One region of the Streptomyces sp. NPDC002309 genome, then DNA from elsewhere that is predicted to be linked to it. Evidence: riboswitches for the same ligand, from Rfam matches in the RefSeq annotation. Region 1 holds a riboswitch; each other region holds the start of a gene.
The links. Region 1 has a riboswitch for cyclic di-AMP ahead of ACWCPM_RS12845 (NlpC/P60 family protein). Riboswitches for the same ligand answer to the same signal wherever they lie in the genome.

Region 2: another riboswitch for cyclic di-AMP. It lies ahead of ACWCPM_RS19470 (transglycosylase SLT domain-containing protein); the one in region 1 lies ahead of ACWCPM_RS12845 (NlpC/P60 family protein).
Region 3: another riboswitch for cyclic di-AMP. It lies ahead of ACWCPM_RS24395 (M23 family metallopeptidase); the one in region 1 lies ahead of ACWCPM_RS12845 (NlpC/P60 family protein).

The regions. Positions count from the first base shown of each region.
Region 1 is NZ_JBSFCI010000012.1:58,070-65,550, reverse strand. It holds gene ACWCPM_RS12855 (M23 family metallopeptidase) at 1-88, shown strand, start outside; gene pcrA (DNA helicase PcrA) at 381-2,864, opposite strand; cyclic di-AMP (ydaO/yuaA leader) riboswitch at 3,194-3,347, shown strand; gene ACWCPM_RS12845 (NlpC/P60 family protein) at 3,356-4,543, shown strand; gene ACWCPM_RS12840 (hypothetical protein) at 4,643-4,996, opposite strand; gene ACWCPM_RS12835 (NlpC/P60 family protein) at 5,473-6,540, shown strand; gene ACWCPM_RS12830 (LuxR C-terminal-related transcriptional regulator) at 6,698-7,444, opposite strand; gene ACWCPM_RS12825 (PspC domain-containing protein) at 7,441-7,481, opposite strand, start outside.
Region 2 is NZ_JBSFCI010000022.1:15,716-23,196, reverse strand. It holds gene recQ (DNA helicase RecQ) at 1-627, shown strand, start outside; gene ACWCPM_RS19485 (M56 family metallopeptidase) at 648-1,586, opposite strand; gene fahA (fumarylacetoacetase) at 1,831-3,042, opposite strand; gene ACWCPM_RS19475 (HAD family hydrolase) at 3,402-4,280, shown strand; gene ACWCPM_RS19470 (transglycosylase SLT domain-containing protein) at 4,244-4,726, opposite strand; cyclic di-AMP (ydaO/yuaA leader) riboswitch at 4,730-4,907, opposite strand; gene ACWCPM_RS19465 (hypothetical protein) at 5,647-6,060, opposite strand; gene ACWCPM_RS19460 (polyprenyl synthetase family protein) at 6,391-7,401, shown strand.
Region 3 is NZ_JBSFCI010000030.1:91,546-99,026, forward strand. It holds gene ACWCPM_RS24370 (hypothetical protein) at 8-235, opposite strand; gene ACWCPM_RS24375 (MBL fold metallo-hydrolase) at 339-1,535, opposite strand; gene ACWCPM_RS24380 (Glu/Leu/Phe/Val dehydrogenase dimerization domain-containing protein) at 1,681-2,859, shown strand; gene ACWCPM_RS24385 (TetR family transcriptional regulator C-terminal domain-containing protein) at 2,913-3,530, shown strand; gene ACWCPM_RS24390 (SGNH/GDSL hydrolase family protein) at 3,655-4,440, opposite strand; gene ACWCPM_RS24395 (M23 family metallopeptidase) at 4,676-5,659, opposite strand; cyclic di-AMP (ydaO/yuaA leader) riboswitch at 5,664-5,830, opposite strand; gene ACWCPM_RS24400 (tyrosine-protein phosphatase) at 6,278-7,075, shown strand; gene ACWCPM_RS24405 (DUF6126 family protein) at 7,154-7,270, opposite strand; gene ACWCPM_RS24410 (helix-turn-helix domain-containing protein) at 7,267-7,481, opposite strand, start outside.

The DNA.
Region 1 (7,481 bases):
GCACCTGCACTTCGAGGTACGACCCGGGGGCGGCGCGTCGATCGACCCGCTGTCCTGGCTGCGCAGCCACGGGATCGACCCCTCGTAAAGCGCCCTCTCCCCGACGGACCCACGCCTGTAAAGCGCCCTCTCTCCGACGGACCCACGCCTGTAAAGCGCCCTCTCTCCGGCGGACTCACGCCTCGTAGAGCGCCCCTCCCGGACCGGTCCCGCTCCTCGTGACGCGCCCGCACGGAAGAACCGACCCTCGTGACGTGCCCTGCACAGACGGGCCATGTTCCATGACGGAACCCTCCCGGACGGACCCACCCCTCAACGCACCCGCACGGACGGGCGAGGGCTCCATGACGGAACCCCCGGGCCCGGCCCTGCGCGTACGGCTACAGCTTCTCCACCGGCGCGTACCGCAGCAGCAGCCGCTTCGGCTTGGTGTCACCGAAGTCGATCGTCGCCTCGGCGTTCGCGCCCGTTCCCTTCACCGCGACGACGGTGCCGAGCCCGAACTGGTCGTGCGTGACCCGGTCACCCACAGCCAACGCGACCACGGGCTGTTCGGCCGTCCGCCGGGTGGCGAATCCCGATGCGCCCGACGCCGAGGAGCGTGAGCGGGACGAGGACAGGGAGGCCGCCACGCCCGAGACCGGACCCGCGGGGGCCGCCTTGGCACCGGTGCGCTTCCAGTCCAGGTGTGCCCCGGGGATCTCCTCCAGGAAGCGGGACGGCGGGTTGTACTGCGGCTGGCCCCAGGCGCTGCGCATCACCGACCGCGTGAGGTACAGCCGCTCCCGCGCGCGGGTGATGCCGACGTACGCGAGCCGCCGCTCCTCCTCCAGTTCCTTGGTCTGGCCGAGGGCGCGCATGTGCGGGAAGACGCCGTCCTCCATGCCGGTGAGGAAGACCACCGGGAACTCCAGGCCCTTGGCGGTGTGCAGAGTCATCAGCGTGATGACACCGTCGCCGTCCTCCTCGTCGGGGATCTGGTCGGAGTCGGCGACCAGCGCGACCTGCTCCAGGAAGTCGGACAGCGTCCCCGCCTCGCCCTCCGCGCGCTCCTGCTCGAACTCCAGGGCGACGGCGGCGAGTTCCTGGAGGTTCTCGATGCGGGTCTCGTCCTGCGGGTCGGTGGATGCCTGCAACTCGGCGAGGTAGCCCGTGCGTTCGAACACGGCTTCCAGGATCGTGGCCGGGCCGGCGCCGGAGTCGACGATCGTGCGGAGGTCCTCCATCAGCGTGTTGAACCGCTTGACGGCGTTCGTGGAGCGGGCTGCCATGCCGTACGCCTCGTCGACGCGCTTGAGCGCCTGCGGGAAGCTGATCTTCTCGCGCTGGGAGAGCGCGTCGATCATGGCCTCCGCACGGTCGCCGATGCCGCGCTTGGGGACGTTGAGGATGCGGCGCAGCGGGACCGAGTCCTCCGGGTTGGACAGCACCCGCAGGTAGGCCAGGACATCCCTGACCTCCTTGCGCTCGTAGAAGCGGACGCCGCCGACGACCTTGTAGGGCAGGCCGACGCGGATGAAGATCTCCTCGAACACACGGGACTGGGCGTTCGTCCGGTAGAAGACCGCGACATCGCCCGCCTTCGCGTCGCCGGCGTCCGTGAGACGGTCTATCTCGTCGGCGACGAACTGCGCCTCGTCGTGCTCGGTGTCGGCGACGTAGCCGGTGATGCGCGCGCCCGTGCCCGCGTTGGTCCACAGGTTCTTGGGGCGGCGGGACTCGTTGCGCTCGATGACGGCGTTGGCGGCGGTGAGGATCGTCTGGGTGGAGCGGTAGTTCTGCTCCAGCAGGATCGTCGTCGCGTCCGGGTAGTCCTCCTCGAACTGGAGGATGTTGCGGATGGTCGCGCCGCGGAAGGCGTAGATCGACTGGTCGGCGTCGCCCACCACGCACAGCTCGGCGGGCGGCAGGTCGTCCGGGCCGGGCGGTACGTCGAGGTCCTCGGGGGCACGCTCGCCGGTTCCGACGAGTTCGCGCACGAGGGCGTACTGGGCGTGGTTGGTGTCCTGGTACTCGTCGACCATGACATGCCGGAAGCGGCGCCGGTAGTGCTCGGCGACGTCCGGGAAGGCGCGCAGCAGGTTGACCGTCGTCATGATCAGGTCGTCGAAGTCGAGGGCGTTCGCCTCACGCAGGCGTGACTGGTACAGCGCGTAGGCCTGGGCGAGGGTCTTCTCGAAACCGTCGGTGGCCTGGGCGGCGAAGTCCTCCTCGTCGATCAACTCGTTCTTGAGGTTGCTGATCTTGGCGCTGAAGGACTTGGGCGGGTAGCGCTTGGGGTCGAGGTCCAGGTCGCGGCAGACCAGGGACATCAGGCGCTTGCTGTCGGCGGCATCGTAGATCGAGAAGGACGAGGTGAAGCCGAGCTTCTTGGACTCGCGGCGCAGGATGCGCACGCAGGCGCTGTGGAAGGTCATCACCCACATCGCGCCCGCCCGGGGACCGACCAGCGTCTCGACGCGCTCCTTCATCTCGCCCGCGGCCTTGTTCGTGAAGGTGATCGCGAGGATCTGGCCCGGATGCACTCCGCGCTCGGCGAGGAGGTGGGCGATGCGGTGGGTGAGGACGCGCGTCTTGCCCGAGCCGGCTCCGGCGACGATGAGCAGCGGGGAGCCGGAGTGGACGACGGCCGCGCGCTGGTTGTCGTTCAGTCCTTCCAGAAGCGCGGCGGCGTCCAGTGCGGGGCGGGGGGCGCCGTCGCGGTAGTAGGCGTCCCGGTCCGGGGGCGCGTCGAACTTCCCGCCGAACAGATCGTCCGGAAGGGACTCCGGAGAGTGATCGTCCTCGGGCGGCGGCGGGGGCTCCTCATGGCCCCGCGGGGCTTGGAGGTCCGCCAGGAAGCTGTCGTCAAAGAGGCTGCTCATCGCTCTCCGAGTCTAGGGCGCCCCACTGACAACCCGCGGCCACCCCGAGAACATCCCCGGGCCGGAAGGCCGACGATCTTGCGGTGGGAGCTCGACATCACAGCCGGTGACCCAGCGGGTCGGCGCACTCGCGCCCGGCCCCCGCGCCGCGCCGTCGCTCACCGTCCGAACATGCTCTCACGCGGGGCGTGATCCCTGACCGAAGGTCACGAAAATGTATCGGGCATATCACCCACCAACCTTCACACGGGCCACACGAGTTGGCTACCGTGCCGGACAGGCCGCACGACTCAGACCGGCGAACGTCGCCGGGCCGCGCGGCCTCCGCCGAGTCCGATGCGCCCAAGGCAGCCGGAGCCGGGGACCCACCGAACTTGGGGTGAATCGGCCCAGCGCCCTCCGGGGAGCGGGCCGTAGGGCAACCCTTCCGAACCACCCGCCCGAACCCGACAGCTAACCCGGTAGGCGGCAGATGGAAGGAGTCGCCTCCTTTGGCGTCGCACCGCAAGTCGCGCCCGACCGGCGCGCGGGTGGCAGGCATACGTACACCGGCCCTCGCCACCGCTGCCCTGACCTCCGTGGCCCTGCTCTCACAGACCGCGAACGCCGAGCCCTCGGCCGACGACAAGCCGAGTCTCGAAGAGGTCGAGAAGAAGGTCGACGATCTCTACCGCCAGGCGGAGTCGGCGACCGAGAAGTACAACGCGGCCAAGGAGAAGACCGCGAAACAGCGCAAGCGCGTCGACACCCTCCTGGACGACGTCGCCCAGCGCGCCCAGAAGCTGAACGAGGCGCGTGAGGAGCTGGGGACGTACGCCGCCGCCCAGTACCGTTCCGGGGCCTCCGTCCCCGACACCGCCACCTTCCTGCTCGCCGACTCGCCGCAGGACTACTTCGACCAGAGCCAGCTGATGGGCCGTCTGACCAGCCGCCAGAAGGACGCGGTCGACGAGTACTTCACCGATCAGTCGGCGACGATGAAGAAGCGCCAGGAGGCCGCGCAGAGCCTGGAGACGCTCAGCGAGTCGCAGGGCGACCTGCGGTCGGCCAAGGCCACCGTCCAGAAGAAGCTCGCCGACGCGCGGCAGCTGCTGTCGGACCTGACCGCGGAGGAGAAGGCCCGCCTCGCGGCGATCGAGAAGAAGAAGCAGGAGGAGGCCGAGCGCCAGGCCGCCGAGCTCGCCCGGCAGCAGGCGGAGGACCAGCGCCGCCAGGAGGCGGCGCAGGAGGAGCGGGAGCAGGAGTCCGCCGGCGGCGGTTCGCCGGCCGGCACGGGCGAGGCGTCCGACTCCGGCGGTTCCGCCTCGGACTCCGGGTACGCCACCAAGGCGGAGAAGGCGCTCGCGTTCGCCCGCGCGCAGATCGGCAAGCCGTACGTCTGGGGCGCCACGGGCCCCGAGTCCTACGACTGCTCCGGCCTCACCCAGGCCGCGTGGAAGGCCGCCGGCGTCACCCTCCCGCGCACCACCTATGACCAGGTCGACGCCGGCACGACGGTGTCCCTCGCCGCCGCGCGTCCGGGCGACCTGATCTTCTTCTACGACGACGTCACTCACGTCGGTCTGTACATCGGCAACGGGATGATGATCCACGCCCCGAAGCCCGGCGCGTACGTCCGCGAGGAGTCCGTCTACTACGACGGCGAGTCCTCCGTCCACAGCGTCGTCCGCCCGGCCTGACACCGGCGCCGCGGGGGGCCGGAGAGGTGATCGGCGAGGCGGTCGAAGGGCACGCGCGCGTGCGGCGGTTTCCGTGGCACGCGCGCGTGGGGCGGCGCGTCAGGTCCAGAGCACGGCGATGAACACGTTCGCCGTGGTCAGCAGCGCCACCAGCCCGAACATGCCCTTGTCCACCTTCTCGTCGTCCCGCTTCACATAGACGAGGCCGAGGATCACGATCAGCAGCGCCAGTTTCACGCCGATCTTGATGTTGTTCACCGGCTGATCGTCCGCCTGGTTCAGGCCGACCAGGATCACGCCGGTGACCAGCATGGTCAGCGCGCCGTGCAGCATCGCCGGGACGAATCGCGCGGTGCCCTGGCCCATCGCCTTCATCTGGGTGAGGAAACCACCGAGGAGGGAGGCGATGCCGATGATGTGCAGCCCGACGAAGAGGTGGATGAGTACGTCTATGGGGCCGGAGCCTAATCAGGAGGTTCCGGGCCGCCCGACACCGGGCCGCCCACGCTCCCACGGTGACTGCGCAAAGCCCCCACGGTGACTGCATATATGCGCCCCATAGCACCCGCACGCCGGCACCCGACCCGGAATCGCCGCATCGGTCATCGCGCCGCGTGAAGGCGACGGCCCCGAAGGGCGCGCCCGATCACATACGGTCACCCGCTGTTCCCCTGACGTCACTTCCGCACAAGGTGTCACCGTATCGACACGCCCGGGTTTAGCGTCCTCCACCAGGTGACCGGCTCCCCACCGCCGCCCTTGCCAGAGGCGGCAGCCGGGCACCACCGCCGAGAAGGTCCGGCGGCGCCCCGCATCCCCTGTGCGGGGCGCCGCCGGACGCGTCAGCCGCCCCGGCGCGGTCGTACGTCCACCCGGTGGCCGTACGGACCGGCGGTCGCCCGAGTCGTACGAAAGGACGTGCAGTCCACGTGGCAGCGCACCGCAAGCCCCGACCACGCTCGGCCCACGGCACCAAGGCCCGCACGGCGGCGACGATCGCCCTCGCGGGCGCGGCGACCGCGACGGGCCTCGACGGGATCGGCCACGCCGACCCTCAGCTGACGCCGGAGCAGGTCAAGGCCAAGGTGGACAAGCTGTACCAGGAGGCGGAGGTCGCCACCGAGAAGTACAACGGCGTGCAGGAGGAGGCCCGGGCGGCGCGAACGCGGCTGGGCAGCCTCCAGGACGAGGCGGCCCGCAAGGAGGAGCGGCTCAACTCCGCCCGGGAAGCGCTCGGTTCGTACGCGGCGGCCCAGTACCGCGACGGCGGTCTGGACCCCGCGCTGCAACTGGCCCTCTCCGACGACCCCGACCGGTACCTCGACGGCGCCGCCTTCGCCGAACGCGCCGGGGACCGGCGGGCGGCGGCCGTCACGCGCGTCGGCAGACAGCTGCGGGAGATCGAGCAGCTGCGCGGCGCCGCCCGCCTCGAACTGGCCTCGCTCCGCTCCCGGCAGACCGAGCTGAACCGGCACAAGAAGACCGTCACCGGCAAACTCGACGAGGCGCGAAGGTTACTGGACCGGCTGACGGCCGAGGAACGGGCGCGGTTCGCGCAGGGCGAGGGCACGGACCGCGCCTCACGGGCCTCGACGGCCGACCGTGACGCCCTCCAGGCTCCCGGTTCCGCCACGACGGCCGCGCCCAGCTCCCGCGCCGCCGCGGCCGTCTCGTACGCCTACCAGAAGCTCGGCAGCCCGTACGTCTGGGGCGCCACGGGTCCCAACGCCTTCGACTGCTCGGGCCTCACTCAGGCCGCGTACCGCTCCGCGGGGGTCGCCCTGCCCCGCACCACCTACGCCCAGATCGACGCCGGCCGCCGGATCCCACGCTCCGAACTGGCCCCCGGCGACCTGGTGTTCTTCTACTCCGGCATCAGCCACGTCGGCCTCTACGTCGGCAACGGCCAGATGATCCACGCACCCAACCCCTCGGCGCCGGTCCGGCTGGCCCCGATCGACCAGATGCCGTTCGCGGGAGCGACCCGGGTGGTCTAGGGCCTTCTGCCGGCCGGTGCCTTTCCGGAAGGGGGCTCGCCCACCGGTTCCAGCGCGGGTACGGGCGTGGGCGAGGAAGACGGCGTGGGCCAGGAGATGTGGTTCGCGCTCGCCGGCGCCGCCCACCCGTGAGCACCGGGTGACGGCCGCCCGGCGGTCACACCAGCCGTCGCGCCGTCGCCCAGCGGGTCAGCTCGTGCCGGTTGGAGAGCTGGAGCTTGCGGAGCACCGCCGACACGTGGGACTCGACCGTCTTGACCGAGATGTACAGCTGCTTGGCGATCTCCTTGTAGGCGTAGCCGCGGGCGATGAGCCGCAGGACCTCGCGCTCCCGCTGGGTGAGGCGGTCCAGGTCCTCGTCGACCGGCGGGGCGTCGGTCGAGGCGAATGCGTCGAGGACGAAGCCGGCGAGACGCGGCGAGAAGACCGCGTCGCCCTCCTGGACCCGGAAAATCGAGTCGACGAGGTCCGTGCCGGTGATCGTCTTCGTGACGTATCCCCGGGCGCCGCCCCGGATCACGCCGATCACGTCCTCGGCCGCGTCCGAGACGGACAGGGCGAGGAAACGGACCGGCTGCTCGGCGCCGCCCATCAACGGGGCGCAGCGGCGCAGCACTTCGACACCGCCGCCGCCCGGCAGGTGCACGTCGAGGAGGACGACCTCGGGGCGGGCGGCGGTGATGACCGTGACCGCCTGGTCGACGTCCGCGGCCTCGCCGACGACCTCGACGCCGGTCTCGTCGGTCCGGCCGATCTCGGCCTGGACGCCCGTGCGGAACATCCGGTGGTCGTCGACGAGGACCACCCGCACGTGCCGCCCCGCGACGCCGCCGCCCTGCTGGTGCGCGGGCTCGGCCGACTCCTCCGCTCCCGCCGTTCCGTTCGCCTCGGTCGGGTCGCTCATGACGTCTTCTCCGCCCTCTCCATCTCCAGCTCGACCT
Region 2 (7,481 bases), on a different contig from region 1:
GTGATCCAGTTCGACCACGACCAGCTCTCGGTGTTCGGCATCGGCGAGGAGCTGGGCGAGGGCGAATGGCGGGGTGTGGTCCGGCAGTTGCTCGCCCAGGGACTGCTCGCCGTCGAGGGGGACTACGGCACGCTCGCGCTGACCGAGGCCAGCGGCGGGGTGCTGCGGCGGGAGCGGGAGGTGCCGCTGCGCAAGGAGCCGAAGAAGGCGCCGACTTCGCGGGCGGGATCGTCGTCCTCCGGGCGCGGAGAACGCAAGGCGAAGGCCGCGGTGGCCGAGCTGCCCGAGGAGCTGCTGCCGGCCTTCGAGGCGCTGCGCGCCTGGCGCGCCGAGCAGGCGCGGGAGCAGGGCGTCCCGGCCTACGTCATCTTCCATGACGCCACCCTGCGCGAGATCGCCACGGCGTGGCCCCGTTCGGTGGCCGAGCTCGGCGGCATCAGCGGAGTCGGCGAGAAGAAGCTGGTGACGTACGGGGAGGGCGTGCTGGAGGTGCTCGTGTCCCTGGACGGATCGAGCGGCGCGGCGAGCGGCACGGCGCCGGCTCCCGCGGGGCATCAGGACGCGCACGACTGGCCCGAGCCGGACGCGGAGCCGGAGCCGGAGCCCGAGCCGGAGGACTGGATCTAGGGCACGGGAAAGGAGTGCCGCTAGGACAGTGCCGTCAGTCCGGGAGCGAACGTGATCAGCAGGGGCAGCAGCGGCACCAGAGCCGCCGCGGTCGTCGTCAGGGCACGGTGTCTGCGGTCGAGCCGGGCGGGCGGCTCCAGGAGACGGTCGACGCGTTCGCCCAGCAGGCGGTGGCTGGAGGCGCAGGAGAGGACGCCCCGGTGCTGGTTGAGTTCGATCAGGGCCAGCGCGGTGGTCAGGTGGCCGCAGCGTCGGGAGGCCGTGTCGTCGGCGGAGAGTTCGACCAGGCGGTGCGTCTGGTCGCAGAAGTGGGCGAAGAGGGGGACACGCGGAAAGCCGGTGGCGAGCGCGGTGGACAGGTGCAGCAGCCAGTCGTGACGGGCGCGGGCGTGGCCGCGCTCGTGGGTGAGGACGGCGTCGAGCTGGTGGTCCGTGAGACGGTGCAGCGCGCCGGTCGTGACGATCAGCTGGGGCGGACTGCCCGGCATCCACCAGGCATCCGGGTACTCGTCCTCCAGGACGAGCAGTGGCCCCCGGGCGGCGGGCAGGCCGGCGGGCAGGTCGGGAGCGCGTTCCCGCAGATGTGCGCGAGCCTGGCCGCGGCGGCGCCGGGCCTCGCACAGCTCGCGCACCAGCATCGCCGCGGTCCACGCGGCGCCACAGGCCAGCAGCAGCGTCAGCGCGGCGGCCCAGGGCGGCGCCGCCGACAGGTCGTAGGCGGCGGCGACGTGCGGCGGGGCGGGCGCGAAGACCTGGTCGCGCACCGTCTGGAAGACGGCCGCCGCGCCCAGGACCAGCGCGGTCAGACAGCAGAGCAGGACGGTGGCGACCAGGCACTGCCACACCCACAGCCCGACGACGGGCTCCCGTTCGGGCCAGGCGGCGCGCACCAGCGCGCGGGGGACCGGCACGGCGGCCGCGAGGGCGACGACGCTCAGCAGGAGCAGGCAGACGGTCATGCCACGGGCTCCGGATCCTGGTCGGGAGGGGGGCGGCTTCGGGGCGGTGGTGGGGGGTGATGCGGTGTGGCTTCGGGGTGGGTCGGTGTGTGCCCCGTGAGGCGGTGCGGGGCGGGCGGCTCGCGCACCGTGAGCGTCACAGGCCCGCGTCGCGCGTCGCGCCCGCCCGCCGCCAGTATGCCGGTGACGGGCGGTCGTGGTCAGCGCCGAAGACGTTCCTTCGCCGTCGACCGTCGCGCGATTCTCACCCCGCCACGACGCGGCCCGTGACCTCGCCGAGCCCGACGCGCACGCCGCCCGGACCCGGAGCCCAGGCCGTCATCGTCACGACGTCGCCGTCCTCCAGGAACGTCCGCTTGCCGACGGGCAGTTCGAGGGTGTCACGGCCGTTCCAGGTCAGCTCCAGGAGCGAACCGCGCTGGCCCTCCTCCGGACCGCTGACCGTGCCCGAGCCGTACAGGTCGCCGGTGCGCAGGGAGGCGCCGTTGACGGTCATGTGGGCGAGCTGCTGGGCGGCCGTCCAGTACATGGTGGAGAAGGGCGGCTCCGCGATCACGTGGCCGTTGAGGGCGACGGAGATGCGGAGGTCGTAGCCGCCGGGCTCCTCCTCGGCGTCGTCCAGGTAGGGCAGCAGGGGGTGCGTCCGCCCGGGTGGAGCGACCCGTGCCTCGTCCAGCGCGTCCAGCGGGGTGATCCACGCCGACACCGAGGTGGCGAAGGACTTGCCGAGGAACGGGCCGAGAGGGACGTACTCCCAGGCCTGGATGTCGCGGGCGGACCAGTCGTTGAGGAGGCACAGGCCGAAGACGTGGTCGCGGAAGCCGGACAGCGGCACGTGTGTGCCCATCGCCGAGGGGACGCCGACCACGAAGCCGACCTCGGCCTCGATGTCGAGGCGCACGGAAGCGCCGAAGACAGGCTCGGCGTCGGCCGGGGCCTTGCGCTGGCCGGAGGGACGGACGACGTCGGTGCCGGAGACGACGACCGTGCCGGAGCGGCCGTGGTAACCGATGGGCAGATGTTTCCAGTTGGGGGTGAGGGAGTCCGCCGCGTCGGGACGGAAGATCTGGCCGACGTTTCGCGCGTGGTTCTCGGAGGCGTAGAAGTCGACATAGTCCGCGACCTCGAAGGGGAGGTGCAGGGTCACCGAGGACAGCGGGTGCATCAGGGGTGCGAGCGACTCGCGGTGGGACGGCACGGTGACCCAGGCGGTCAGCGCGCGCCGGACGTCCGACCAGGCCGTGGGGCCTGCCGCGAGCAGCGGGTTGAGGGTCGGCCGGGCCAGCAGCTCGGCGTACGGGGAGCCGAGCGCCAGTGCTGCCGCGCCGGCGTCGAGGACGTGGTCGCCGAGGCGGACACCCACCGTGCGTTCGGCGGACCCGGCGGGCGAGAACACGCCGTACGGAAGGTTGTGCGGTCCGAAGGGGTCGCCCTCGGGGACATCGAAGGGGGGCATGGGGTGCTGCCTCACTTTCGTACGCGCGGTCCATGCGGTCGTGGATCACGTTACGGCTGCGGCACCACCGTTGGGCAGTGTCCGACAGGCGTAGAAGATTCCGAATGTCCAGAAATGCATACCACCCCGGGGTTCCGGAAACCTGTCCGGCGACACGGGACAGCACCATGCCGGCACATGACGAACCTGGCGAACGTCGTCCTGCCTGCCCCTCAAGGGCTTCGGGACCCTCTTCCGGGCCGTCGGGGAGCCAACACCACGATCAAGGAGCCGGCAGGCGCCACGGGAGAGTGAAAAGCGGACAGTGGGACGGTAGTTGGGAATGAACAGCGGGGGTGCGGTGTCCGTATTCTCTGATCATGGCCGCACCCATCGCATATGCCGCGCACACCGAGTACGCGCGCACCGACTACGCCCTCATCGCCACTGACCTGGACGGAACGCTGCTTCGCGGCGACGACACGGTCTCCGACCGCTCTCTCGCCGCGCTCGCGCGGGTCTCGGCGGCCGGGGCCCGGCATCTGGTGGTGACCGGCCGGCCGGCGCCGCGCGTACGGCCGCTGCTGGACGTCCTGGGCGGCGGCGGGCTCGCGGTGTGCGGGCAGGGCGCGCAGTTGTACGACGCCGACGCGGACATTCTGCTGTGGTCCGTCACGCTGGACCGGGAGCTGGCCGAGACCGCGCTCGGCAAGATCGAGGCCGAGGTCGGCCAGGTGTACGCGGCCGTCGACCAGGACGGTGTCGACGGGCTCACCCTCATCGAGCCGGGCTATCTGATGCCGCACCCCACACTGCCCGCGGTGCGGATCGATCGCCGCGACGACCTGTGGTGCGAGCCGATCAGCAAGGTGCTGCTGCGCCATCCGACCCTGTCCGACGACGAGTTGGCGGCGGTGGCGCGGGCGGTGGTCGACTCGCTCGCGACCGTCACCATGTCGGGGCCGGGGACGGTCGAGCTCCAGCCGTGCGGCGTCACCAAGGCCACGGGGCTGGCGCTGGCGGCCCGGCATCTGGGCCTCGGCCCGGAGGGGACCATCGCTTTCGGGGACATGCCGAACGACATCCCCATGTTCGACTGGGCCGCGTACGGAGTCGCCATGGCCAACGCCCACCCGGAGCTCAAGGCGGTGGCCGACGAGGTCACGCTCTCGAACGAGGACGACGGCATCGCCGTCGTCCTCGAACGGTTGCTGGCCGAGGCTCAGTACGGGCCGAAGACGTTGTCGATGGAGCCGTAGCGGTCGGCCGCGTAGTTGCAGGCGGCGGTGATGTTGGCGACCGGGTCGTACGGGTCGTACGCCGTGCCGGTCACGTGGTAGGCCTTGAAGGTGGGGTCGATGACCTGGAGCAGGCCCTTGGACGGGGTGCCCTTGGCGGCGTTCGAGTCCCAGTTGTTGATGGCGTTCGGGTTGCCGGAGGACTCCCGGATGATGTTGCGGTGGATGCCGTTGTAGGACCCGGGGATCCCGTTCTGCGCCATGATGTCGAGCGACTGGCGGATCCAGCCGTCGAGGTTGTTCGAGTAGTACTTGACGGACGTGGGCATGGCCGCGGGCGTCGCCGCGGAAGCGGTGGTCGCGCCGATGAGCGGCAGGGCGAGGACGGCGGCGCCGGTACCGGCGACGGCGAGCTTGCGGACGATGCGGGCAGTACGAGTACGACTGATCTGACCGTTTGCAGTCATGGGGACTGTCCTCTCCGGCGCCTGCGAGGTGAGCTGTCGGGTTCGGGCGGGGAGGGCCCGGCCGCTCTCTTGCGAGTGCGACTTCACCCCGAGCCGTTCCGGTGTGCCGTGGAGTGCGGCATCCGGTCCGGCGGCCTACCTGGGTCCCCCGCTCCTGCCGTGCGGTGAGTGAGTCCGTCATGGGTGGCGCGGGCGGCGGCAGGATTCGGCGTTCCGCCCGACTGGCCCGGAACGTATGCGAGAGCACATGTCCGAAACAAGTGGTCGTTTCTGGCATTGCGGCATTTGATCTTCCTCCTGACCTTTTGTCACCCTTGATCCTTTGCGGTCGAAAAGCGTCAACTCGGCCATGTGCAACGGTGGATCGCGCCGTTGATGCGAGGGGCTCGTGAAGGGGGGCGAGTGAGCCAACTCACGCGCCTGCAGAAAGAGTGGCAAATCGGGCAATAGGCCCAAGTGCTAGTCAATCGACGGCTCGTGGGGCGTGTGTCCCTCGGGTGTGAGAGGTGGCCGCTTCGAGGCCAAGTGCAAAGTGTCGTATTCGGTAATTCCAGGTAAAAACTCCCCCTGGTGCGCGGGGTCCTGGACCCCGGGCGGGCGCGGGCTCGCCCGGGAGGGGTGAGTGACGCCCGTCACGAAGGGCGAGGGGTGGGTGGGCTCGCACCCTTCGTGGCGCGCCGCGGCGCATGTCCCGCTGGGCGGTGAGGACGTGGCGCGGAACGGCCGGGCGGCGGACGTGAGCCGGCGTGGTCGCCGCCTGTGCGCGTATCTCCAGCGTGAGGACGGAACCTCCCCCGTGGTGCGCGTCGTTGTCGTAACGATCGTCCGCGCATCCTCGGCGGGCCCGGTCGCCGCGTCCCCGTTCGCAGGCGGGCCTCGCCGCCGCCCGCCGCCTCGACGCCGGGGTGCGGTCGGGTCGGTCAGGCGGTTCGGGGGGTGCCCCGGGAGCGCCGGTGGGGCTCGTCGGTGATCGGGCGCCGTACGCGCGCGTACGACAGGGTTCCGTCGGGCAGCGGGATACGGAGGTCCTCGTGGGCCGTCTCGTGGAGGAGGGGTTGCGGATGTGCAGGAGCGTGACCTCGGCGACGGCTTCGGTGGGCGGTGTCCGTTGTGAGGCGCGGCCCGGGCGCGGCTGTGAGGCGCGGCCCGGGCGCGGCGGCCGACGCTGCCGGGTCGGCGAGGGCCATGAGCCCCGCGTCGGCGATCAGTGCTGTGGCGGCCGAGGGATCGGCGCGGCGCATCGGCCGCGGCGTGGGTGCGACCTCCGTGGTGTCCGTGCGTCCGGCCAGGTGACGGCCGACGGTGGCGTGCCGGGCCGGGCCGGAGGTCGTCACGGGCGGGTTCTGCCCGAGCGGGCCCCGGGGCCGGCCGGGGAGGGCGCGGTCGTCGCCGGAAGGCGGCATGCTCCCGGGGCCGGGTCCGAGTCCACATCCGGTGCCGGCGGCGGGGCGGGGCAGGGGTCGGCTGCTCCGACCGAGTCGATAAATACCCACTCATATCAACTGATTAGAAAAATACCCGCCGTGATCCAATACCGCCTGAGACGTAGCGGTGGGCGGCCTCGGTGATCGAAACGTGACCGGATACGCTGACTTGAGTGAAGGCAGCGACCTATCGACATTCCGCGTAATCGCCAGTAGACACCAGCAGACAGGAGACCCCTCGTGACCGTCGTCGGGCCGTTCGGGCTGAGCGTGCGGGACCAGGCTCTGGAAGCCGATGTCCAGGCCGGATTGGCGGCTGTCGAGGAAGGGCTGCTCGAAGCCACCAAGAGCGAGGTCCCGTTCATCACGGGGGCCGCGCAGCATCTGGTGAGGGCGGGCGGGAAGCGGTTCCGGCCCCTGCTGGTGATGCTGGCGGCCCGGTTCGGTGACCCGTACGCACCCGGCATCGTGCCTTCCGCCGTCGTCGTGGAGCTCACGCATCTGGCGACGCTGTACCACGACGACGTGATGGACGAGGCCGCCGTGCGGCGCGGCGTGCCGAGCGCGAACGTCCGTTGGGGCAACTCCGTCGCCGTCCTCACCGGTGACTTTCTGTTCGCCCGTGCCTCGCACATCCTGGCCGACCTCGGGCCCGAGGCCGTACGGGTGCAGGCCGAGGCGTTCGAACGGCTGGTGACCGGCCAGATCCTGGAGACCGCGGGCCCGTCGGACGGGCGGGATCCGGTCGAGCACTACCTCGACGTGCTCGCCGGCAAGACGGGATCGCTGGTGGCGGTGTCGTGCCGGTTCGGCGCACTGATGTCCGGGGCCGACGAGTCGGTGGTGGACGTGCTCACCCAGTACGGGGAGCGCCTCGGCGTCGCCTTCCAGCTCGCGGACGACGTGCTGGACATCGCCTCCGACTCGCACGAGTCGGGCAAGACGCCGGGCACCGACCTCCGGGAGGGCATCCCCACGATGCCCGTGCTGCGTCTGCGCGAGCGTGCCGCCCGGCTGGGGCTGGCCGAGGACGTCGCGCTGTGCGAGTTGCTCGCGTCCGACCTCAGCGACGACACGCGGCACGCGGAGGCACTGGCCGCGCTGCGGGCACACCCGGCGCTGGAGCAGGCGCGGCGCGACACCGTGCGGTTCGCCGAGGAGGCGCGGGCGGCACTCGCCCCGCTGCCCGAGTGCGACGCGAAGGCGGCGCTCACGGAACTGTGCGAGGCCGTGGTGCACCGGGCCGGATAGCGGCCCGACCGGTTCCGCCCCACACCGCCACGCCACGCCCCACGCCCTGCCCCGTCTCGCCGCGGGGCGGCTGCTGCGGA
Region 3 (7,481 bases), on a different contig from region 1:
ACCTCGGTCAGCCTTCGACGCGAGGGACGGCCGAGGGCAGGGGCACGATCCGCCGCCGGTCCGGCGGCGGTTCGTGCGGCGCGGCTCCCGGTCCGTCCCGGGGCACCAGGACGCGCAGGGCACACTGCCGGACGGCGCGGACCTCGGGTGTGGGCAGCATCAGGGCCTCGCCGTCGACGGCCACCGGGATGGTCGCGGCGGTGACCTCGCCCCCGCGCGACGTCAGGGGAGTCACCCCGAAAGAGCGAGCCCCGCACGACGAGGTCGGCCGCCCGCACGGCGGCTCGCCGTGCCCGAACCGGGCCGGGCCGTCTCGCCGGGCTCGTCCCCGACCGACGTCACCGCTCACCGGCGAGGTCGAGATCACCCTTGCTCGCCTCGGCCACACCCTCAGCACTCCGGGGACGCCGCCAGGGGTGCGCGATCGGAACGGAGACCGCCCGCCACCACGCCTCCACCGGCAGCCTCCCCGCCGGCTCGAACGGCTCACCCGGCCGCGGGAACGCCACCGCCTGGCCGACTTCCTCGGCGGCGTCCTTCGTCCACTCACCGGGTTCGGCGTAGGGGTGCGGGGCGAGGTTGAAGGTCCCCCAGTGGATCGGCAGCAGCACCCCTGCCGGGGCGTCCCCGCCCTGGAGGTCCAGATGCGCGCGGACACCCTCCTCGGGGGTCATGTGGATGTCCGGCCAGTACCGGCTGTACGCGCCGATCTGGATCATCGTGGCGTCGAAGGGGCCGTGGTCGGCGCCGATGTCGCGGAAGCCGTCGAAGTAACCGGTGTCGCCGCTGTGGAATATCCGGTGACTCTCCCCCGCGACGGCCCAGGACGCCCAGAGGGTGTGCTGGGTGTTGCGCAGACCGCGTCCGCAGAAGTGGCGGGCCGGGGTGGCGGTCAGGGTCAGCCCGCCGACCTTGGTCGACTCCTGCCAGTCCAGCTCGCGCAGCCGGTCCGCGGACACGCCCCAGTGCTCCAAATGGGCGCCGACACCGAGCGGCACGGCGAACACCGTGTCCGTCCCGGCCAGCGCCCTGATCGTGGGCAGGTCCAGATGGTCGTAGTGGTCGTGCGAGATGACCACGACGTCGACCGGGCCGAGCGCGGTCAGGGGCAGCGGCACCGGGTGCAGCCGCTTGGGCCCGGCGAAGGCGAACGGGGAGCAGCGCTCGCCCCAGACCGGGTCGAAGAGCACCCGCTGCCCGTCGATCTCCGCGAGGACGCTGGAGTGCCCCAGCCAGGTCAGCCTGAGGCCGGTGGCGGGCGGTCGCGCGAGGTCGGCGGCCGTCGTGGGATGAACAGGCATCACACCGTGCGGGGTGCGGCGGTTGCGGGCGTCCTTGTCGAAGTAGGTCTTCGCGATGTCGCGCGTCGATCCCGACGGCCGGATCCGCGAGGGTCCACCGGGGTTCTGGAAGACACCGTCCTTGAAGTGGGGCGATCTGCGGATGCGCGCCATGCGCTCGCCGATCGGCTCCGCGCCGAAGGCCGCGGGCTGCAGCGCGCGGAGCCCGGAGCTCAGGGAACGGGAACCGGCCACGGTGCCTCCAGGTGGAATCGGTGGGACCTCCATTATGGTCCGCCCCACCGACACCATCCGCCGCCCGACGTGCATACTGACTCGTGATTCAGTACGCGCGTAACCCGCGCGAGACGCGAAACAGCCGCTGCCACAAGGAGTTTCCGTGACCGCCCCCCTTCTGTCGCTCACCTGGACCGACGACGTCACCGGCCGCCAGGGCTTCCTGGTCGTCGACCGTCTGGTGCGCGGTGTGGCCAGCGGTGGACTGCGGATGCGCCCGGGCTGCACGCTGGAGGAGGTCGCCGGACTCGCGCGCGGGATGTCCGTGAAGGAGGCCCTGCACTACGACCCGGAGGCCCGTTACGTACCCCTCGGCGGCGCCAAGGGCGGCATCGACTGCGATCCCCGGGACCCGGCGGCGTACGGGCTGCTGGTCCGGTACCTGCGGGCCGTGCGGCCCTACATCGAGACCTTCTGGACCACCGGTGAGGACCTCGGTCTGACCCAGGACCTGGTGGACCGGGCCGCCGCCGAGGCGGGGCTGGTCTCGTCGATCCAGGCGGTGTACCCGTTGCTGGCGGACGAGACGGCCGCACGGCGGCGGCTCGCCGACGCGTTCGCGGTGGAGGTCGACGGGATCGGGCTGGCCGAGCTGGTCGGCGGCTGCGGGGTCGCGGAGGCGGTGCTCGCCGCCCTGGACCGGGCGGGCCTGCCGTACGCGGGCACCCGGGTCGCCGTACAGGGCATGGGCACCATGGGTGGCGCCACGGCGCGCTTCCTCACACGCGCGGGCCTCACGGTCGTCGCCGTCGCCGACGTCAGGGGCACGATCGCCGATCCGGCGGGGCTCGACGTCGACGCGTTGCTCGCCGCGCGGGACGCGTACGGCACGGTGGACCGTACGGCGTTGCGGCCCGGGGCCCGCGAACTTCCCGGGGACGCCTGGCTGGCCGCCGACGCCGAGGTGCTGGTGCCCGCCGCCGTCTCCTACGCGATCGGCGCCGCGGACCAGCATCGGATCACCGCCCGCTGGATCGTCGAGGCCGCCAACATGCCCGTCGTCCCCGAGGCGGAGGCGCTGCTCACCGCGCGCGGGGTGACGGTCCTGCCCGACGTGGTCGTCAACTCGGCGACGAACGCCTGGTGGTGGTGGACCTTGTTCGGTGACATCGGCGCGGACGCGCGGGAGGCGTTCGCGTACACGCGGCGCTCCCTGCGCGCCCTGACCGAACTGGTGCTGGACCGCGCGGAGGCCGACGGGAGCACGCCGCGGGCCGCCGCGCACGCCGTCGCCGGGGACCGGCTGCCGCTGCTCACGGAGCGCTTCGGGTCGTACCGCTGACGCGAAGGTCACCGCCCGGCCACCGTGCGGACGTTGCCCGTTAGGGTGACGGCGTGGCGAGAGTGCGGTTGAGCGTGGCGCAGCGGCGCGAGGAGTTGTTGCGTGCCGCGGTGGAGCAGATCGAGGTGCGCGGCGTCGCGGCGGTGCGGATCGCCGATGTGGCGTCCGCGCTCGGGGTGAGCAACGCGCTGGTGCTGTACCACTTCTCCACCAAGGAGAGGCTGGTCGCCGCCGCGTTCGCGTACGCGGCCGAGGACGACCTCGCCCATCTGGCCAAGCTGCTGGGCCGGCGCACGACCGCCGAGCGGCGGCTTCGGGCGGCGGTGCGCTGGTACGCGCCGACGGGACCGGCGAAGGGCTGGCGCCTGTGGATCGAGGGCTGGGCGGCGGCGCTGCGCGAGCCCGCGCTGCGGGAGGTCACCCGGGACCTCGACAAGCGCTGGAAGGCGGCCATCGCGGAGGTCATCGCCGAGGGGGTGGCGGCGGGCGAGTTCCGCTGCCCCGACCCCATGGGCGCGGCCCTGCGCCTGACGGCCCTGCTCGACGGGCTCGCCGTCCAGATCACGTCCTACGCGGGAGCCGTGTCACGCGCGCGTGCGCAGGAGTGGGTGGACGAGGCGCTGGCGCGGGAACTCCGGTCCGCGGAGATGCCGGCGACTCCACCGCACTGAACGGGTGCCTGTTCCGCCACTTCTCCGCCGTGCGACCTCGCGCGGCCCGCCCGCGGCCCGAACCGGCCCGGCAGCCGGAACGGCCCGTTCCGCACGGGTGCCGCGAGGCCGCCCGCGGGCGGCCTCAGGCCACCGACTCGATCCGCATCTTGATGTCGTCCGGCGACAACACGCCCTTGGCGGTGACATGGTCGCCCGAGGACTCGCCCCGCAGTCGCCGGCCGATCCACGGCACCAGGTACTCCCGCGCCCAGTGGACGTCGTCCCGGCGCACGTCGAGCGCGCCGCGCGGCGGAAGCGGCGGCCAGGGCTGCTCCGGGTCGGCGGGGACGGCCAGGCGCAGGGCCTGACCGGCGCGCAGTGCCACGCGCGTGTGCCCCTCGGGCGACAGGTGCAGACGGTCGTCGTCCCAGGCACGGCGGTCCTGGACGGACTTGAGCGACCACAGGTCGAGCACCGGGCAGCCGTACCGGTCGGCGATGGCCCGCACATGGCCGTTGTAGGTGGCGATCTTGCCGCGCAGATGCCTGAGCAGGGGGACGCCGCGGGTGTCGAAGCCGGTGGTCACCAGGACGGTCCCGGCGGCCGGGAGCAGTGCGGCGAGCCCGCGCTCGAAGCGCTCCGCCACGTCGTCCGGGTCGGTGCCCGGACGGATGATGTCGTTGCCGCCGGCGCAGAACGAGACCAGGTCCGGCGCGAGTCCGGCGGCCCTCGGGACCTGCTCCGCCACGATCTGGTCGAGCAGCCTGCCGCGCACGGCGAGGTTGGTGTACTGGAAGTCGCCCTCGGGTCGGCGGTCCGCGAGCAGTACGGCGAACCGGTCGGCCCAGCCGACGAACGCCCCGTCGGGGCCGGGGTCGCCGACGCCCTCGGTGAAACTGTCCCCCACCGCCACGTACGACCCGATCACTGATCTGCTGTCATTCTTCGAATCGTCTGCCACGTCGGGACATGATTCCCCTTCGAATGTGACCTACGCGACCGTAGGAAGGGGTTGACGCGCGGTGAGAAAGGCCACGGCCAAAGGATTGGTCAATTGCGGAATAGGCCCCGACGGAAACGGGCGACGCCATGGACACGGTCGACACCGAAGGCCGGCCCCCTGGATCGGGGACCGGCCTTCTGCGGCATGAGCGGCGCGTGCGTCAGCCGATCGGGACGCCCTTGGAGGCCAGGTAGGCGACCGGGTCGACGTCCGAGCCGTAGTCCGGCGTGGTGCGGATCTCGAAGTGCAGGTGCGGACCCGTGGAGTTGCCGGTCGAGCCCGACAGGCCGATCCGCTGGCCCGCGCCCACGGTCTGACCGGCGGAGACGGACAGCGAGGACAGGTGGGCGTACTGGGCGTAGAAGCCGTCGGCGAGCTTGATGACGACCTGGTTGCCGTAGGAACCGGCCCAGCCCGCGGAGACGACCGTGCCCTCGCCGACCGCCTTGAGCGGGGTGCCGCTCGCGGCGGCGAAGTCGACGCCCGTGTGGTAGCCGCTGGCCCACATGCTGCCCGTCACGCGGTAGGCGGTGCCTATGCCGGCACCCTCCACGGGGGCGGAGAACCCGGTGGAGGGGGCGGTGTCCGCGGCCGGGGCGGCGGAAGCCTGGTCCGCGGCGGACTCGGGCGCCTGCGCGGTCTCCGCGGACCGCTCCGAGGACTGAGGCGTCTCCGCGGACGACGACTTCGCCGAGGGGGCAGCGGTGGAGGAGGCCGGCTCGTCGGTGTTCGCCGCGGCCCTCTGGCCTATCGTCAGCTTCAGACCCGGGTGGATGAGCGCCGGGTTCCCGCCGACGGCCTCCCGGTTGTCCTCGTAGAGCCGCTGCCAGCCACCGCTGACGTTCTGCTCGTCGGCGATCTTCGAGAGGTAGTCGCCCGCCCGCACGGAATACGTCCGGGCACCCGACCGGTCGGCGGACTGCTTCACGGCGGGCTGCTTCTCGGTGACGTGCTGCCGAACGGCCGTCTTCTGGGCCGGGATCGACGAGACGGCCTTCTCCGCGGCGGACTGCGCCGTGGTGGCGTGGGCGCCGGCGGCCCCCATCAGCGGGAGGGCCAGCGCGGCACCACCGGTTCCGGCGACGGCTATGGATCGGGTGAAGCGCTGGGTCTTCGGACGGCGGTGCTTACCCTTCGCGGGCATGGCGAGTTCCTCTCCGGCGCCTGCGAGGTGAGCTGTCGGGTGCGGACTGGAGATGTCCGGCCGCGCGGGGACGCGGCTTTACCCCGAGCCTGTTCCGGAGACCGGGACAGGCTGTTCTGCCTGTGGGTCCCCCGCTCCTGCCGTACACGGGTGAGTTGGCGCGGGCACCGGGCGGCGGCAGGATTCGGCGTCCGTCCGGATCGGGTGGAACGTAAGCGACCGAGACGCAACGGGACAAGCGAGAGGTTCCGCCGGAACACCGTTTCGTTGATCCTTTCACCCCAATTCCGGTCACACTCCGTGCATCGGGACGCATGTGAATCCGGTAAACGCCCTTGAAGCCATGTGAATTGCGTGGTCATGACGAACGACGCTCGGTCACGGATATGACACTGCTCACGTGACTCCGCTCCAGGTCTCCCTGTTCCGCGACGAGTTGGAGCGAAGCACGCGATTGGGGCAGAAGGTGCATATGCGTCGATAACCGTCCACTCCCCCGCTTTCATCACTCCCGGGCGACCACCTGTGGACAACTCATGGATGTGAGAACGCGTGTCGTATCGTCAGGGAAGTGCCCGACGGCGAGCAGCGCCGGCGGGGCGATGGGAGGGAGCCCCCGTGACGCAGCAGGTGCCGTCGACCGAGCCCGAGCTGGCCGGAGTGCGCAACTTCCGTGACGTGGGCGGGCTGCCGACGGTGGACGGGCGCAGGGTGCGGCACGGAGTGCTGTTCCGCAGCGGCCACCTCGCGCACGCCACCGCGGAGGACGCCGTGTTCCTGGCCGCCCTGGGGCTGCACACGGTCTTCGACTTCCGTAACGCCGCGGACCAGGAGCTGGAGGGCCCGGACGTGGAGCTGCCGGGCGTGCGCAACGTGAACCTGCCGCTGACGGACCCGGCGGACGGCGCCGAGTTCTGGAAGATGGTCCGGGACGGGGACCTGGAGCAACTGCGCAATGTCCTGGCCGACGGCAAGGCCGCGGACCGGATGATCGCGTCGTATCGCGCGATCGTCACGGAGCGCACCGCCGAGCACTCCCAGGTGCTGCACGCGCTCGCCGAGGACAGTGTCCCCGCGCTGATGCACTGCGCGGCGGGCAAGGACCGCGCCGGCCTGTCGATCGCCGTCACGCTGCTGGCGGTCGGCGTGGAGCGCGAGGCGATCCTCGCCGACTACCTGGAGTCCAACGTCAAGCACCGCCGCTACAAGATGCACCGCGGCGGCGACTCCGGCCCGTCCTGGTCGCCCGAGGTCATGGAGCTGCTGAGCCCCCTCTTCGACGCGCGCGCGGAGTATCTGTCGGCGGCGTTCGAGACCGTCGAGAAGACCTGGGGCGACGTCGACACCTATCTGGCACAGGCGCTCGGCGTCACCCCGGAGACCCGGGAGCGACTGCGCGAGCGCCTGCTCGACTGACCCCTGGGGGCCACTGGCGCCGCGTCGGACGAGGTTCGCCCGCGAGGAGCGGGGCGAACCTTGGCCGACGCGGTACTACTAGGCCCCGACCTCGAACAGCAGGTAGAGGAAGGCGGCGAAGAGGTGCCCCGCCACGATGTAGATCAGCAGACGGAGCCAGATGCCCCGGGGAAGCTTTTGTTCGATGTCGCTCATGGCATGTCTCCTGTGACGGGGCCGAGGCACAGCGCGGCCGTGGGGCTCTGCAGCAAGGTGTGAACGAACAGGAGGTCGACCCCGCCCGGGTCCTGGGCGGCGATGAGGTGCGGGGTCAGGGAGTCGAAGTGGGCACTGTCACCCGGGTCGAGCAGGTGAGCCGCGTCACCCAGGCGCAGCCGCAGCCGCCCCGTGAGGACGTACAGCCACT